Regions from separate parts of the Rhizobium sp. BK098 genome, predicted to be linked through region 2. Evidence: riboswitches for the same ligand, from Rfam matches in the RefSeq annotation. Region 2 holds a riboswitch; the other holds the start of a gene.

Evidence for each region. Region 2 has a riboswitch for cobalamin ahead of nrdH (glutaredoxin-like protein NrdH). Riboswitches for the same ligand answer to the same signal wherever they lie in the genome.
Region 1: it holds a riboswitch for cobalamin, as region 2 does, so the genes downstream of both, FHT73_RS08440 (aromatic ring-hydroxylating dioxygenase subunit alpha) here and nrdH (glutaredoxin-like protein NrdH) in region 2, are expected to answer to the same signal.

Annotation. Positions count from the first base shown of each region.
Region 1 covers NZ_JACHYY010000002.1:718,622-726,055, forward strand. Annotated here, with positions in the region: gene FHT73_RS08425 (BA14K family protein) at 1-39, opposite strand, end outside; gene FHT73_RS08430 (GH25 family lysozyme) at 347-1,297, shown strand; gene FHT73_RS08435 (hybrid-cluster NAD(P)-dependent oxidoreductase) at 1,407-2,495, opposite strand; gene FHT73_RS08440 (aromatic ring-hydroxylating dioxygenase subunit alpha) at 2,498-3,742, opposite strand; cobalamin riboswitch at 3,839-4,043, opposite strand; gene FHT73_RS08445 (DUF6656 family protein) at 4,393-5,010, shown strand; gene FHT73_RS08450 (L-threonylcarbamoyladenylate synthase) at 5,070-6,044, shown strand; gene FHT73_RS08455 (FAD-binding oxidoreductase) at 6,078-7,434, shown strand, end outside.
Region 2 covers NZ_JACHYY010000007.1:281,265-288,698, forward strand. Annotated here, with positions in the region: gene nrdF (class 1b ribonucleoside-diphosphate reductase subunit beta) at 1-356, opposite strand, end outside; gene nrdE (class 1b ribonucleoside-diphosphate reductase subunit alpha) at 377-2,587, opposite strand; gene nrdI (class Ib ribonucleoside-diphosphate reductase assembly flavoprotein NrdI) at 2,575-2,970, opposite strand; gene nrdH (glutaredoxin-like protein NrdH) at 2,982-3,203, opposite strand; cobalamin riboswitch at 3,452-3,670, opposite strand; gene FHT73_RS19700 (FUSC family protein) at 3,792-4,889, opposite strand; gene FHT73_RS19705 (DUF1269 domain-containing protein) at 5,114-5,656, opposite strand; gene FHT73_RS19710 (hypothetical protein) at 5,708-5,998, opposite strand; gene FHT73_RS19715 (hypothetical protein) at 6,280-6,546, shown strand; gene FHT73_RS19720 (pyridoxamine 5'-phosphate oxidase family protein) at 6,610-7,089, shown strand; gene FHT73_RS19725 (hypothetical protein) at 7,164-7,388, opposite strand.

The DNA.
Region 1 (7,434 bases), on a different contig from region 2:
CAAGGCGGCTGTCGCGATTTTTGCACGGAAACCAAGCATTTTCATCTCCATTCCCTGGTTCGGCTTGCTACTCAAGCCTGTAAGCGTTTCATGTCGGGAATGCTTCCCGAGCAAGGTTTCGCTGCCTGCTTCGTCGCATATCCGAATAGACGACAAGAAACGCTGCAGCGCGTTATTTAGTTCCTCAAATCCCTACCGATTTAAGGAGTTACGGGAGGCTCCACGATGAATTTATAGTGATTGCTTTCTTAACCCAAGATTAACCAGCAATCCTTACTATTATTTCATGAAAGGATACCGAAAGAGTAACCTCCTCATTTACAGCTTGCTGACGATCCTGGCCCTGATGGGGCCGGTCTCCAAGCCCTCGGCCGGTGAGAGCCAGCCCTGGGGCGACCCGAAAAACGCCCTGATTGTCGATGCTTACGAGCTGAACACCATCGACTGGGCCGCATTCCTGCAGGACAAGCGGATTGCCGGTTTCATCTCAAAGGCGTCCGACGGACTTCCTGAAAGCTTCAGTTGCACCGGCGACCATGGCGGCGATACCGTGGCCCATTGCAGGACGATGTGGCGCAAATACGCCGTCAGCCGTGAGCTGTTTCAAACGCGCCGCATGCTGGCAAAATCGAATGGCCTGTTATGGGGCGCCTATCATCTGGGGCGGCCCGGCAATCCGATCGACCAGGCCAATCATTTTCTCGATTATGCCGATCCGCAACCCGATGAGCTGATGGTGCTCGACATCGACGGCATGGATGCAACGCAATTCATGTCGCTCGACGATGCGCAGATCTATGTCGCCCACATCAAGGTCAGAACCGGCCGCTATCCCGTTCTCTACGTCAATCACAACACGGCGCGATACATAGCCGACCACCGGGGTACCTATCCGCTGCTGTCACGGCTGCCCTTGTGGTATGCGCGCTACAAGCCGGATGTCAAAGGCACTTTCCCACTCGGCAATTGGGACAATTATGCCATCTGGCAGTTTGCTTCGTCGGACAATTGCTCGGAGAAAAGCTGCCCCTATCGGGTCCCGGGCACGCTTACCGATATCGACGTCAACGTCGTGCCGATGACAAAGGTCCAGCTCGCGAGGATCTGGCCGCAGGGCGATCTCCTGCCGGCGAAACCGCTGCCCGCGCCGGACCTGACGATCGCGCTCGCACAGATGTGCAGTGGGCCGCGGCAGATGCTCGTTTCCCTCATGCTCGAGATCGACCCCGTCGTCACGGCCTCGACCCCGCAAACCAAGCCGGTCGAGATTAATGAGCTGAACTACCAGGATTTCTAGAGCGTGATGCCGAAAAGTGTGGGCGGTTTTCGAACGACATCATGCTCTACTTCTTTGGCGCTAGAGCGGATTCAGATTTTAGGTCGAATAGACCTAAAATCATCCGGCTCTAGGCCTCGATCTGCACATCCGTCTTCGGGCGCGAGCAGCAGGCGAGGATGTAACCCTCGTCGATCTCATCATCAAGGATGCCGCCGTTGTGGCTCATCTCAACTTCGCCCGAAAGCTTCATGACCCGGCATGTGCCGCAGAGGCCGGATTCGCAGGCGGCGCCGATGCGCACGCCGGCGCCCCGCGCCGCCTGAAGCACGGTCTGGCCCGCCGCACAGGCCACATCCTTGCCCGCCATCGTGAAGCGGATCGTGGTTGCCGCCTCGCCGGAAGCATCGTCAGAGACTTCCGCAAGCGGTGTCGCCGCATTGGCCGGCTGGAAGCTTTCCTGATGGTAGCGTGACATGTCGAAGCCATGCGCTTCGAGCATCGAGCGCACGGCATCCATGAAGACTTCCGGGCCGCAGCAGAAGATGGTGCGATCCATGAAATCGGGCGCCAGCAGACCGATCTTCGCCTTGTCGATGCGGCCCTTCAGCCCCGACCAGAGATCGGTGCGGCCGCAGCCTTCGACGATGAAGCCGAGATCGAGGTTCGGCATGAAGCGGGCGAGATATTCGAGCTCGGAGCGGAAGATGATGTCCGTCGGGCTGCGCGAGCAATTGACGAAAGTAATGTCAGACAGCGGTGCTATGTCCGACATATACCGCGTCATCGACATCATCGGCGTGATGCCGGAGCCGGCCGAGACGAAGAGATATTTCTCGCCCGGATGACGGATGTGGCTGAAATCGCCGAGCGGGCCGAAAGCCTTGATGCGCATGCCCGGCTTCAGGTTCTCGAACATCCAGCGCGTGCCGATGCTATCTTTCTGCGCCTTCACCGTCACGGCGACCGAGAAGGGCCGCGACGGCGTGGACGACAGCGTATAGGTGCGCATGACCGGCTCCGGAGCCGCCGGCAGCTCCAGCGTCACGAACTGGCCCGGCAGATAGCGGAACCAGTTGTCCTTGTCGGACCCGAAGGTGAAGGTCATCACATCGGGCGCTTCGGGCGTGACTGAGAGACATTCGAGCAGATGCTGCCTGTCGCTCCAAGGCTGCATTTGGTCGAGATGGCGATGCGGAAGGGAGACGGCCATGTTCATGCTCAGGCAACCGCCGACAGCTTGGCCTGGTCGCCTTGCAGCCGGTTGATCATGAAAGTCGTGTACCATTCGACGAACTGCATGACGCCGCCTTCATGGATTTCCGAATAGGGACCGGGCTCATAGGCCGGCGAGCGGATGCCGAAGGCATTTTCCTCGACGATCCGGCGGTCCTGATCGTTGGTTTCGGTCCAGACGTGTGTCAGTTCCTCGAGATTGTAGTCGACGCCTTCGACCGCATCCTTGTGAACGAGCCACTTCGTGGTGACGGCCGTTTCCTCGGCGCTGATCGGCAGGACACGGAAGGAAATCGCGTGGTCGCCGAGCATGTGGTTCCACGTCGTCGGATAGTGGAAGAGCAGCATAGTGCCGATGCCGTTGATCGTCACGTCGGGCGAGAGCGGCCGCCTGACGGCATTCTGGCCGGACATGGTGTAGCTTTCGGCGCCTTCGATCAGCGGCATACGGGCAGTGCGGAACTGTCCGTCCGGCGAGATCTTGAATTCGCTTGGCAGGCCTGCGGCTTCGCAGCGCGCCCAGTGCTCGGTGATGACGGGATCGCTCATCGCGCCCTGCACGCCGGTAACCGTCGGAGCTTCCGGGAAGGTGCGGCACAGTTCGGGGTGATTGGCCGCACAGTGATAGCACTCGCGGTTGTTTTCCCAGACGAGCTTCCAGTTGCCCTTTTCGATAATGGTGCTCTGGAAGGCGACCTTGGCTTCGCTGATACGATGCGGGGCCATGTAGGGCTCGATCGTGGCGCGAACCGGTGCGAAATCGGGAGCGTTCTGCGCGAGGCAGATGAAAATGTAGCCGCCGACACTTTCGCAGTGAACCGGCTTCAGCGAATACTGGCTCTTGTCAAAATCCTCCGCCATCTGTCGGGCAAAGAGCAGCGAGCCGTCGAGTTCGTAGGTCCACTGGTGATACGGGCAGACGAGCTTTGCCGACGATCCGCGCTCGGTCGTGCAGACGCGCGAGCCGCGGTGACGGCAGCTATTGTGGAAGGCGCGGATGACCTGATCGCGGCCACGGACGATGACGACGGGATAATCACCGATCTGGACGGTGAAGTAATTGCCCGCACGCGGCACTTCGCAATCATGGCCGATGAACAGCCAGTCGCGATAGTAGATCGTCTCCATGTCGAGCTTGAAGTATTCCGGATCAGTGTAGAAGGGTTGCTCCAGGCTGAAACCCGTCCGGTGGTTCTTCAGTTGCCGCAGAACTTTGCTGCCGATATCCATTTGCCTATCCTTGCGCAATACCGGAAGACGAGCAGAGGACATGCAAGGCCGTTGGGAACGGCCGAAAGCAATCCCCCGACCGCCCGCCGCGGTCAGTAAACCATATGTGCCCAAGGCTGGTTTCCGGGCTCTGGAGCGGCCCTGTTGCCAGGACCCCATGGCACCTTCCCAGACCGATCGGCCCAGTGGCTTTATCCGCCATGCCTCACTCCACCACCGTTGCGGGGGCAGCGCCGGATTTTGACCGGCTTCCCAATTCTCCGTCTCCCTAGCAGACGGCACCTTGAGATTGATATCATCATAGCTCTCGGCCGCGTCTGCCGCTGCGCTGCAATGCGACATCGGCTTCGAATTTGACGACAGGTGAAACCGGACGATAGGACGGTTGCATGGCGTGAGAATATTGACAGGCAATTCAATTACTTGGGCGCTTGCATCGGAGATGGTCAAAGCATCGCATATCCATTCCGCCAATGACGCTTTATCCTGATTGCGACAGGTCAGCGAATGGCCGGCAATCAGGGGAACAATTGGGCGGCAGAAAGCGCCAACGGAGCCGCTATCGGGGCGCCTTCAATCCGGCACGATCAAGCTCGGCTCAAGCTCCGTGGTTCATCATATCGCCAAAGAGTTTTATAGCGAGATCCGGCATGGCCAAACTCAGATATTTCGACGCTGGGAAGCCCGCCGAGCCCGAACCGGCGCAGCCGGTATCGACGACGGGGTACACCGAATTCCTGCGCACCGGCCGTATCAACCGCAACAGGCCGCATTGGCTGGCGGAAGAGCGGGAATACCTCACCCACGAACAGGTGGCCGAACGTACGGCGCTGAAGCTCAGGGACGCCGGCGAGAAGACCCACGACCGGCTCAACAATTTCCATAGGTCCATCCGCTTCCCGAAGCTCATCTTTCATCACACGCTGAAGGACACGCCGCATCTCGGCTATTGCCACGTGACCGCGGCGCGGACGCAGTTCGCGCATTATGAGGACGTGAACTGGGCTTTCTATATCGCCAACTTCTTCGCCCGGATCGGCCAGGAAGAGAACTTCTTCGAAGACATCAGCCTCAAATATTCGCGGATGTATTTCGCTGTCGCCATCCATCCGGACAAGGACACGGAAGACAAGAAGCTGACGATCAATCGCGACATCCGCGGCAACGGCGTGCTGTTCCACACCCACGATCCGCAGATCGCCATCCGCAACGTTCTTCTCCTAGGCGCCCGTAACGAGCAGCTCCGCGACATCATTCGCCAGCTTTGACGATTGATCCGAAAACTCGAAGAGCATAAGAAACGGCCTGAACTGCAAGCAGGCAGGCCATGGCACGACACATAGACATTCTCGAACATCCGCAAATGGCAATAGAAGTGGCGACGGCGACCCTTGCCGAGGGTCTGCCGATCGGGCTGCCGACGGAGACGGTCTACGGCCTTGCCGCCGATGCCACCAACCCTGCCGCCATTACCCGGATCTATGAGACGAAGGGCCGGCCGCGCTTCAATCCGCTGATCTGCCATATGAGCGATCTTGCGATGGCCGAACGCTATGCGGTCTTCGACCCCATCTCGCGCAAGCTCGCGGAAGCCTTCTGGCCCGGGCCGCTGACGCTGGTGCTGCCGCTCCAGCCCGATAGCGGCATCCATCCGCTGGCGACCGCGGGGCTCGACACGGTCGGCATCCGCGTGCCCCAGGGCTTTGCCGGCGAGCTGATCCGCGCCTTTGATCGGCCGCTCGCAGCACCGAGCGCCAATACCTCGGGCAAGATCAGCGCCACCAGCGCCGATCACGTGGACGACGATCTCGGAGAACGGATCACGCTCATCCTCGACGCCGGGGCTTCGGTCGTCGGCGTGGAGTCGACCATCGTCAAGGTTGAGGATGGCGAGATGCGCCTGCTGCGGCCCGGCGGGCTGGCGGCAAGCGAGATCGAACGGGTAGCCGGCAAGGCGCTGAAGCGCAAGAAGAAGGCCTCCGCTGCCATCGAGGCGCCAGGCATGCTTGCTTCGCATTATGCGCCGGGAGCGGCGGTGCGGCTCGACGCCACGGAGGTTTCCGCAAGCGAGGCGCTGATTCGCTTCGGCACGCCAAACATTCCCGGCAGCGAGAACGCCGTCGCTGTGCTGGATCTGAGCGCCAGCGGCGATCTTTCGGAAGCTGCCGCAAACCTTTTCGACTTCATGAAGCGCGCCGATGCCACCGGTGCAACGACAATTGCCTTTTCGCATATTCCCGACGAGGGCCTCGGCGAGGCTATCAACGACCGGCTGCGCCGCGCGGCCGCGCCTAGAGACTAAATCGGCCCGACACCATCAGGCAAAGGAAACGCCATGAGCAGCTCCGCCTCCTCTTCCGACCTCCTCGATCGCTTCGCCGCCATCGTCGGCGAAAAACATGCCGTGCGGGACCCGGCGGAAATTGCGCCGCATCTGGTGGAAAACCGCGGGCTCTATCATGGCGCTTCGCCTATGCTGCTGAAGCCCGGCTCGGTGGAAGAGGTTTCGGCCATCCTCAAGCTCGCCAGCGAGACCGGAACGGCCATCGTGCCCCAGACCGGCAATACCGGGCTTGTTGGCGGGCAGACGCCGCGCGAGGGCGGCTCGGACATCATCCTATCGCTGGAACGCATGAACCGCGTGCGCGATATCGATCCTGTCGGCAATACGATGATTGTCGATGGCGGCTGCATCCTGGCTGATGTCCACAAGGCGGCAGCCGAGCATGGCCGCATGTTTCCGCTCTCGCTCGGCTCGGAAGGCTCTTGCCGCATCGCCGGCAATCTTTCCACCAATGCCGGGGGCACGGCCGTTCTCGCCTATGGCAATATGCGCCAGCTCTGCCTCGGCCTTGAAGTCGTTCTGCCCACGGGCGAGATCTGGAACGGATTGCGCCGCCTGAAGAAGGACAATACCGGCTACGACCTGCGCGATCTCTTCATCGGCGCGGAAGGCACGCTCGGGGTCATCATCGGTGCGGTGCTAAAACTCTTTCCGCAGCCGCTTGGCCATCAGGTCGCCTTTGCCGGCCTGCTATCGGTCGATGACGCGCTAACGCTATTCAAGAATGCCTCCAGCCTCTGCGGCACGGCACTGACCGGTTTCGAGCTGATGCCGCGCATCGGCGTCGAATTCACCACGCGGCATATACCGGGCGTGCGCGATCCGCTGGAGACGGTGCATCCCTGGTATGTGCTGATCGACATCTCCACCTCCGATTCGGCTGAGACGGCCGAGCGGATGATGACGACGCTGCTCGAACAGGGCTATGAGACCGGCCTGATCCAGGATGCGACCATCGCCAGCTCGGAAGCGCAGCAGAAAGCCATCTGGCATATGCGCGAGAGCATGTCGGACGCGCAGAAGCCGGAAGGCGGCTCGATCAAGCATGACGTTTCCGTGCCAGTGGCGCAGATCCCGCAATTCATGGCGGAAGCCGAAAAGGCCGTTGTCGCCGCCATGCCGGGCGCCCGCGTCTGCGCCTTCGGCCACATGGGCGACGGCAATATCCACTACAACATCTCGCAGCCCGTCGGCGCCGACAAGGCCGAGTTCATCGGCCGCTGGCGCGAGATCAACAAGATCGTGCATGGGCTTGTGTTGCAGCATGGCGGCTCGATCTCGGCCGAGCACGGCATCGGCCAGCTGAAGCGCGATGAACTGGCTTCCATCCGCTCGGAGATCGAGATCG
Region 2 (7,434 bases):
AGGCAGAGCGTCGAAAAGATCGACGAATAGGAGCGTGCATGCACCGCTTCCATGAAAGAGATATTCGACAGCACCGCTTCTTCATGCGGGGTGGCGGCATCAGCCATCAGCTTTACGGCGCCGACGCCGTTCTGGATCGTGTCGAGCAGCGTGAGGCCGGTGAAGACGCGGATGGTGAGCTGCTGCTCCTCCGGCTTCAGCGTGGCCCAGGACTGGATATCATTCGACAGCGGCACCTTTTCCGGCAGCCAGAAATTACCAGTCAGGCGGTTCCAGACTTCGAGATCCTTATCGTCTTCAATGCGGTTCCAGTTAATGGCGCGAACGCGGCTTGCCGGCTTGAATTGCATGTTCATTGTCATCGTCCCTCAAAGGTTCAGAGCGTGCAGGAAACGCAGCCCTGAACCTGCGTGCCTTCGAGCGCCATCTGGCGAAGCCGGATGTAGTATATGGTTTTGATGCCCTTCTTCCAGGCATAGATCTGCGCCTTGTTGATATCGCGTGTGGTCGCGGTGTCGCGGAAGAACAGCGTGAGCGACAAGCCCTGGTCGACATGCTGGGTCGCGGCCGCATAGGTGTCGATGATCTTTTCCGGACCGATTTCGTAGGCGTCCTGGTAGTAATCGAGATTGTCGTTCGTCATAAAGGCAGCCGGGTAGTAGACGCGGCCAATCTTGCCTTCCTTGCGGATCTCGATCTTGGAGACGATCGGGTGGATCGAAGAGGTCGAGTGGTTGATATAGGAGATCGAGCCCGTCGGCGGCACGGCCTGCAGGTTCTGGTTATAGAGCCCGCCTTCCATCACGGCTTTCTTGAGTTCCAGCCAATCTTCCTGGGTCGGAACGGCAATGCCGGCCTTTTCGAAGATTTCCGCGACACGCTCGGTCGCAGGCTTCCATTCCTGGTTCGTATATTTGTCGAAATATTCGCCGGAGGCGTATTTCGAATTCTCGAAGCCCTTGAAGCTCTGGCCTCGCTCGACCGCAAGCAGGTTCGAGCCGCGAATGGCGTGGTAGGTCACCGTATAGAAATAGATATTGGTGAAATCGACGCCCTCTTCCGAACCGTAGAAAATGCGCTCGCGGGCGAGATAGCCGTGCAGGTTCATCTGGCCGAGACCGATGGCATGGCTCTCGTCATTGCCCTTTTCGATCGAGGGTACGGAGGAGATATGGCTCATGTCGGAGACAGCCGTCAGCGCGCGGATCGACATTTCGATCGTCTTGCCGAAATCCGGGCTGTCCATCGCGGCTGCGATGTTGAGCGAGCCGAGATTGCAGGAGATGTCCTTGCCCATATGCTTGTAGGACAGATCGTCGTTGTATTCACTAGCTTCGCTGACTTGCAGGATTTCCGAGCAGAGATTGCTCATGGTGATGCGGCCGGCAACTGGATTGGCGCGGTTCACCGTGTCTTCGAACATGATGTAGGGGTAGCCGCTCTCGAACTGGATTTCGGCGATCACCTGGAAGAATTCGCGCGCCTTGATCTTCTTCTTGCGGATGCGGCTGTCGCCCACCATCTCGCGATACTTCTCCGTCACCGAAATCTCGGTAAACGGCACGCCGTAGACGCGCTCCACATCATAGGGCGAGAAGAGATACATGTCCTCGTTGTTCTTCGCGAGCTCGAAGGTGATGTCGGGAATGACCACGCCGAGCGACAGCGTCTTGATGCGGATCTTCTCGTCGGCATTTTCGCGCTTGGTATCGAGGAAGCGCATGATGTCGGGATGGTGAGCGTTCAGGTAGACGGCGCCCGCCCCTTGCCGCGCCCCAAGCTGGTTGGCGTAGGAGAAGGAGTCTTCCAGCAGCTTCATGACGGGAATGATGCCGGACGACTGGTTCTCGATGTGCTTGATCGGCGCACCGGCCTCACGGATGTTGGTGAGCGATAGCGCCACGCCTCCGCCGCGTTTCGAAAGCTGCAGAGCCGAGTTAATGGCGCGGCCAATCGATTCCATATTGTCTTCGACACGCAGCAGGAAGCAGGAGACCAGCTCTCCGCGCTGCTTCTTGCCGGCATTGAGGAAGGTCGGCGTTGCCGGCTGGAACCGGCCGGAGATGATCTCGTCGACCAGATCGCGGGCAAGTTGCTCGCTGCCCTGCGCCAGCGTCAGCGCGACCATGCAGATGCGGTCTTCATAACGCTCGAGATAACGTTTTCCGTCGAAGGTCTTCAGCGTGTAGCTGGTGTAGTATTTGAAGGCGCCGAGGAAAGTCGGGAAACGGAACTTCTTCGCATAGGCGTGATCGAAGAGATCGCGCACGAAATTGAAGGAATATTGGTCGAGCACCTCCTGCTCATAATAACCTTCCGTCACCAGATAATCGAGCTTTTCCCTAAGGTTATGGAAAAAGACCGTGTTCTGGTTAACGTGCTGCAGGAAGTATTGCTTCGCCGCCATGCGATCCTTGTCGAGCTGGATTTTTCCGTGCTCGTCATAGAGGTTCAGCATGGCGTTCAGGGCGTGATAATCCAACGCCGTCTCCGGGGCCTTTGCCGGGCGGTCATTCGCGGGAGCAGGAAAAGTGCTCTGCGTTTTTTCGCCGGCATCTCGCGACAAAGAAGAGCTTAGCGTGTCCAAAATCGTTCCAATCCGTGTCTGACATTGGCGACATCCTCATCTGTGCCCAGAAGTTCGAACCGATAGAGATACGGTACCTGGCATTTGGCAGAGATGATGTCGCCGGCGATCCCATAGGTCGCGCCGAAGTTGCTGTTGCCCGCGGCGATGACCCCGCGGATGTTCGAACGGTTGCCCGCATCGTTGAGGAAGCGGATCACCTGCTTGGGCACGGCCCCCTTGCCGCCTTCGCCGCAATAGGTCGGGACGATCAGGACGTAGGGCGAGGTCGCACGAAACTCGTCGCCCGCGGCAAGCGGGATACGAGCAGCCGGCAATGCGAGCTTGACAACGAAGCGATGGGTATTTTCCGACCGGCTGGAGAAATAGACGATCTCGCCCACGGCCCGGATCCTTAAGCGAGGGTGCTGATCATGTCGGGACGGAAGCCGGCCCAATGCAGTTTACCGGCGACAACAACCGGAACCTGACGATAGCCGAGACCTTGCACCAGCTCATAGGCGGCGGCATCGGTCGATACGTCGACGATGGTGTAGTCGATGCCTTGGCGATCAAGCGCGCGGGTGGTTGCCGTGCACTGGACACAGGCGGGTTTGCTGTAGACGGTAATGCTCATGAGGTATCCTCGTATGGATGGGCACAGAAAATCGCTCGGGCATCGGATGATGCCCGCTCGGCGGGTGAAAAGTGGACGTAAGGCTAGCCGGCGGCCGGACGCATTTCAGCGGCCGTCATTCGCGCGGGCGACTATGAATACTCAATAACATGGACTTCACCCCGAAGTTATTCATGCGGGGTCTTCAAGGAAGCGATGACGGCGATCCTGCCGCATGAACCATCGCTCGCCAGTCGGACACCCCGCCCGTGGACGTTGTTGCTCAAGGCAGGTCTCCTGGCTCGCGGGTCATAACATTCGTCCTGTCTTCCCAAGACACAAGGCCTCAGTGACGTCATCAAACGAATGCTCGCCGCTCACAGTTGCGGGGGCAGCTCCGGCTTGGCAATCGTCATGCTCGCCGACCGGATTCCCATCTTAGCCTCCAATCCTTGCGAATCAGAAGAACCTCGAACACTATATATAGTATCCTCGGTTAAAATTGCGTCAACTGCTTCGACAGCCTCAATCAGATTTCCATGTTGATGGATGTCGACCATCGCACCCAACGCAGAGACTTGGGACTGGCCAAAAACAGGCTGGAGCCTTTCAATTGACGTTGCTTTCGCGGATGCGGTCGGCGAGATCGAGAAAATTCTGGCGCATGCGTCGCAATGTGAAATCGAGACCGAACAACCGGCCCGTTTCGCTAAATCCCATCGATTGGGCAGCCTCGGAAGTCTGAAGAGTGCTGAACGCGGCGTCGAAAGCCGCGTCGCCTGCCGAAAGCACATCCGGATCGATTTCGCCACCGGCACGCAACGCCCGGCCGCATGCCTCCGCAAAACGGGCCTGTGCCTCCAGCATTCCGCCTGCCTGCGGCCCGATCGCCTCGACAATCGCCGGCGGGAAAGGTGTTTCCACGATGTGGCTGAGATAGGTCATGTCGTTGCGGATGCGCCAGAGCGAACGGGGAATGGCCTCCGAAATTCCCTGTCGTGTCAGCCAGAAGGCGCGCTCGCGCTGCGCGTCGCTCAAAAGCGCTTCTGTCGCCATCAAGGACTGACGCAGGGCGATATTTGCCTCGGTGGCCGATACCGGCTCCCCCTTTTCGACGCCGGCTGCGAGCCTTCGCAAGATCTGCGCCATGACATCGAGTGCCGACCCGAAGCGATCCAAAACCATGGTCCGCGAGCGCGTCGGCAGGATGAACAGGCTGGCGAGCACGCCGACGACACCGCCCAGGGTAATTTCGGCGATGCGATCGATCACGAAAATCTCGACGGGAACGGCGGCGGAATGTGTCAGCATGACGATCGCGGCCGTCAGTCCGGCATTGCGCAGACGAGGCACGCGCACCGCCACGAAACTTGAAACGCCGACGACGCAGATCAGGGCAATGCCAATCGCAAGCGGCTGCTGCGGCGTGACGAATACCGCAATACCTCCGAGCACGGCGCCAGCGACTGTCGCAACCAGCCGGTCGAAAGCCGCTCCGGCGGTCGCGCCCACCGACGCCTGCATGACGATCAGTACCGTGAAGACGGCCCAATAGCCCTGCTGGAGATGAAGATGCTGTGAAATGGCATAGGTGATCGTGCACGCGATCATAACCCTTAGCGCCTGCAGCGCCGCGCGTTTGGTCTGAATCAGCGATGTCTTGGGTTTTGACGGCGGCTGGCTTTGACGAATTACAGGATCGGTCATCGCGCAAGTTTTCGCCTGGAAACGTGTGCTGACAATGGCCGTCCGGGGCTTGCCCTCTCCCTGCTGCCGCTAGTGAATGACCGCATGACCTACAATGGCAGTATTTGCGCGATTAGGGAAGGCGCGCAGGTAATGCGAGCGCGCCGTTCAATCCTTGAGCCACCGTGCTTCCTGGACGAAAGCACGGCCTCCGCCGACAACAGGAGTAGAGATCGGATTTACGTTCAGACGGTGGCGGAAGCCTCGGACGTCGGTGAGGTCTCGTCGACAAGCACCTGGCGCAGCCGCGCCTCCTGCTCGGGCGACAGCGAGGTGCGCAGCAGCCGCGCATGCTCGCCCTTGAATTCGGCAAGCACCTTTTCCGGTTGAACCTTGCGGATCAGGAGGAAAAGCGCGGAACTCTTCGCCGGAATGGTTTCGGCCAGACGCTTCATAAGATCGTCGTCGATACCGTAATCGGCCATCGATCCGGCAAGAGCGCCGGAGCCGGCACCGATTGCACCGCCGACGACGAGCCCAGCAAGAGGATTGAGGAAAAGCAGACCAACGAGCGAACCCCAGAGAGCGCCCGAAAGACCACCGCTTGCGGCGCCTGCCGCCGTGAGATTGACACTCTGTTTCAGACGAACCTTTCCGGATTCATCACGAACGGCGATGACGGCATCCTCCAGATCGATCAGATATTCTTTTTCGAGCTGAACGAGCCGGTTCAGGACAGCGTCCGCTTTGTCTGCATCATCGAAACCAAGCACAATAAGTTCTGACATCGAAATCCTCCGGGTCGTGTTGTCGAAACGTGAAATGAGGCGTGAGGCCCCTTAGTGAACAGCCGTACTGACCAATCGGTAAGGATGAGTAGCATTGAACTGCGAGATCATTGCGACAGCCTGTTGCAAAAGCCGTTCGGCATTTTCCGGATCGTCGCGGGCAAGCTCATCTGCATTGACGCGGATCGCTTCGGCCATATTGGTGGAAAGAATGGCGAATTGCTTGTTGCCTTCGACGAGGGCCTCGCGTGCATTGCCTTCCAACGTCTTCGCAACATCGATGAGAATTTCCTCGCGCTCTTCGACGCTGAGTTCTTCGATGGTTTTTGTTCTTTCTTCCATTTTGGTCACTCCTGACAGACGTGATTGTGACCGAGCTCATAAAGCCTCGGCTGCCACTCACTTAGGAAGACGCAAATTCGGGTTCAAGGTTCCATTCCGCCCAACCTTCCGGCTTCCATCGACAAAGGAAATCGGTGTTTGCCTCGCGAGTACGGAACAATGAGCGCGCCGCGCGGTTTGACCGACATGGCCGATCGCCCCCGCACCACGGAAGGCTCTCTGCCGCGCCATTTTCAAAAATGACGCGAGACTTCGCGGACCAGACGAACAGGATGAGCGAAATGACAGACATGCGACGCGACAATGGCAACGCGAAGACCGAGCATGACGCGACCCGCAATCGCGCCGGATCGGTTCCCGCCGACCAGACCAAAGGTGAGATCGATGCGGCGTCGGAACACGTCAAAGAGCGCGCTCCTGACGACGTGCCTAATATCGAAGCGGAAAAAGAAGCCGTCCGCCAGCATGGCGACGCCTTCGTCGTGAAGAGCGACCTCGACGATGCGGACCAGCGTGAAGCCGCACCGGGCACTCGCGAACAGCCGTAGGCCCCTTCATCGGATGATCTCAGCTCAACTCCCTCTCTTTGCAATCGAAACCAGGAGACAGCCATGACGGACACCGACGACAACGCCCGCGTTTGGGAGCTGGTCGACAAGATCGGCTTTTGCATGCTGACCACGCAAATATCCGGAAGCCTGCGCGCTCGGCCGATGGCCGCTCATCCCGAACCGATCGAAAACGCGATCTATTTCCTGACGGATGTCGCGGGCCACAAGGATGAGGAGATCGCGCGCTGGCCGAATGTCTGCCTCGCCTTCGCCGACACCCGGGGTCAAAAATATGTTTCGATATCCGGGACAGCTGAAGTCGGCAACGACCGCGAACGCGTCAAGGATCTCTGGTCCACAGGCGCCAGAGCGTGGTGGGACAGTGCCGACGATCCCTCGATCCGCGTTTTGAAGGTAACGCCTGTTTTCGCCGAATACTGGGATAGCCCCGGCAGCATCATCAGCTACATCAAGATGGCGGCGGCTGCAGTCTCGAATTCGAGACCCGACATGGGTGACAATGCGAAGGTCGAGCTTTAAGAATATTAGAGCCTGCAGCCATGCCGCATATAGGTGGCGGCATGGCTAGCATCGGGCCTTGAAAACGCCAATTGCTACTCTTCCCATTCCTCGTCGTCGGCGGAAAGCAGCTCCACCAGCGCAGCGACCTTACCGGCCGGCAGATGGCGGCCCTCGCCGATCAAAGCCTCATCGCTGTTGACCCAAGCCCATGCCTCGGACAGGTCCGTCGGCGTTGCGCCTGTCGCAACGATATCGGCGATAAGGGTCTCGTCGACAGGGCCGAGTACGGCGGTGACGTCTTGCGAGGTCAATGTCATGTCCTGCTCCTCTTCCTGTTTGTCAGACCATGAACATCCCTGAAAT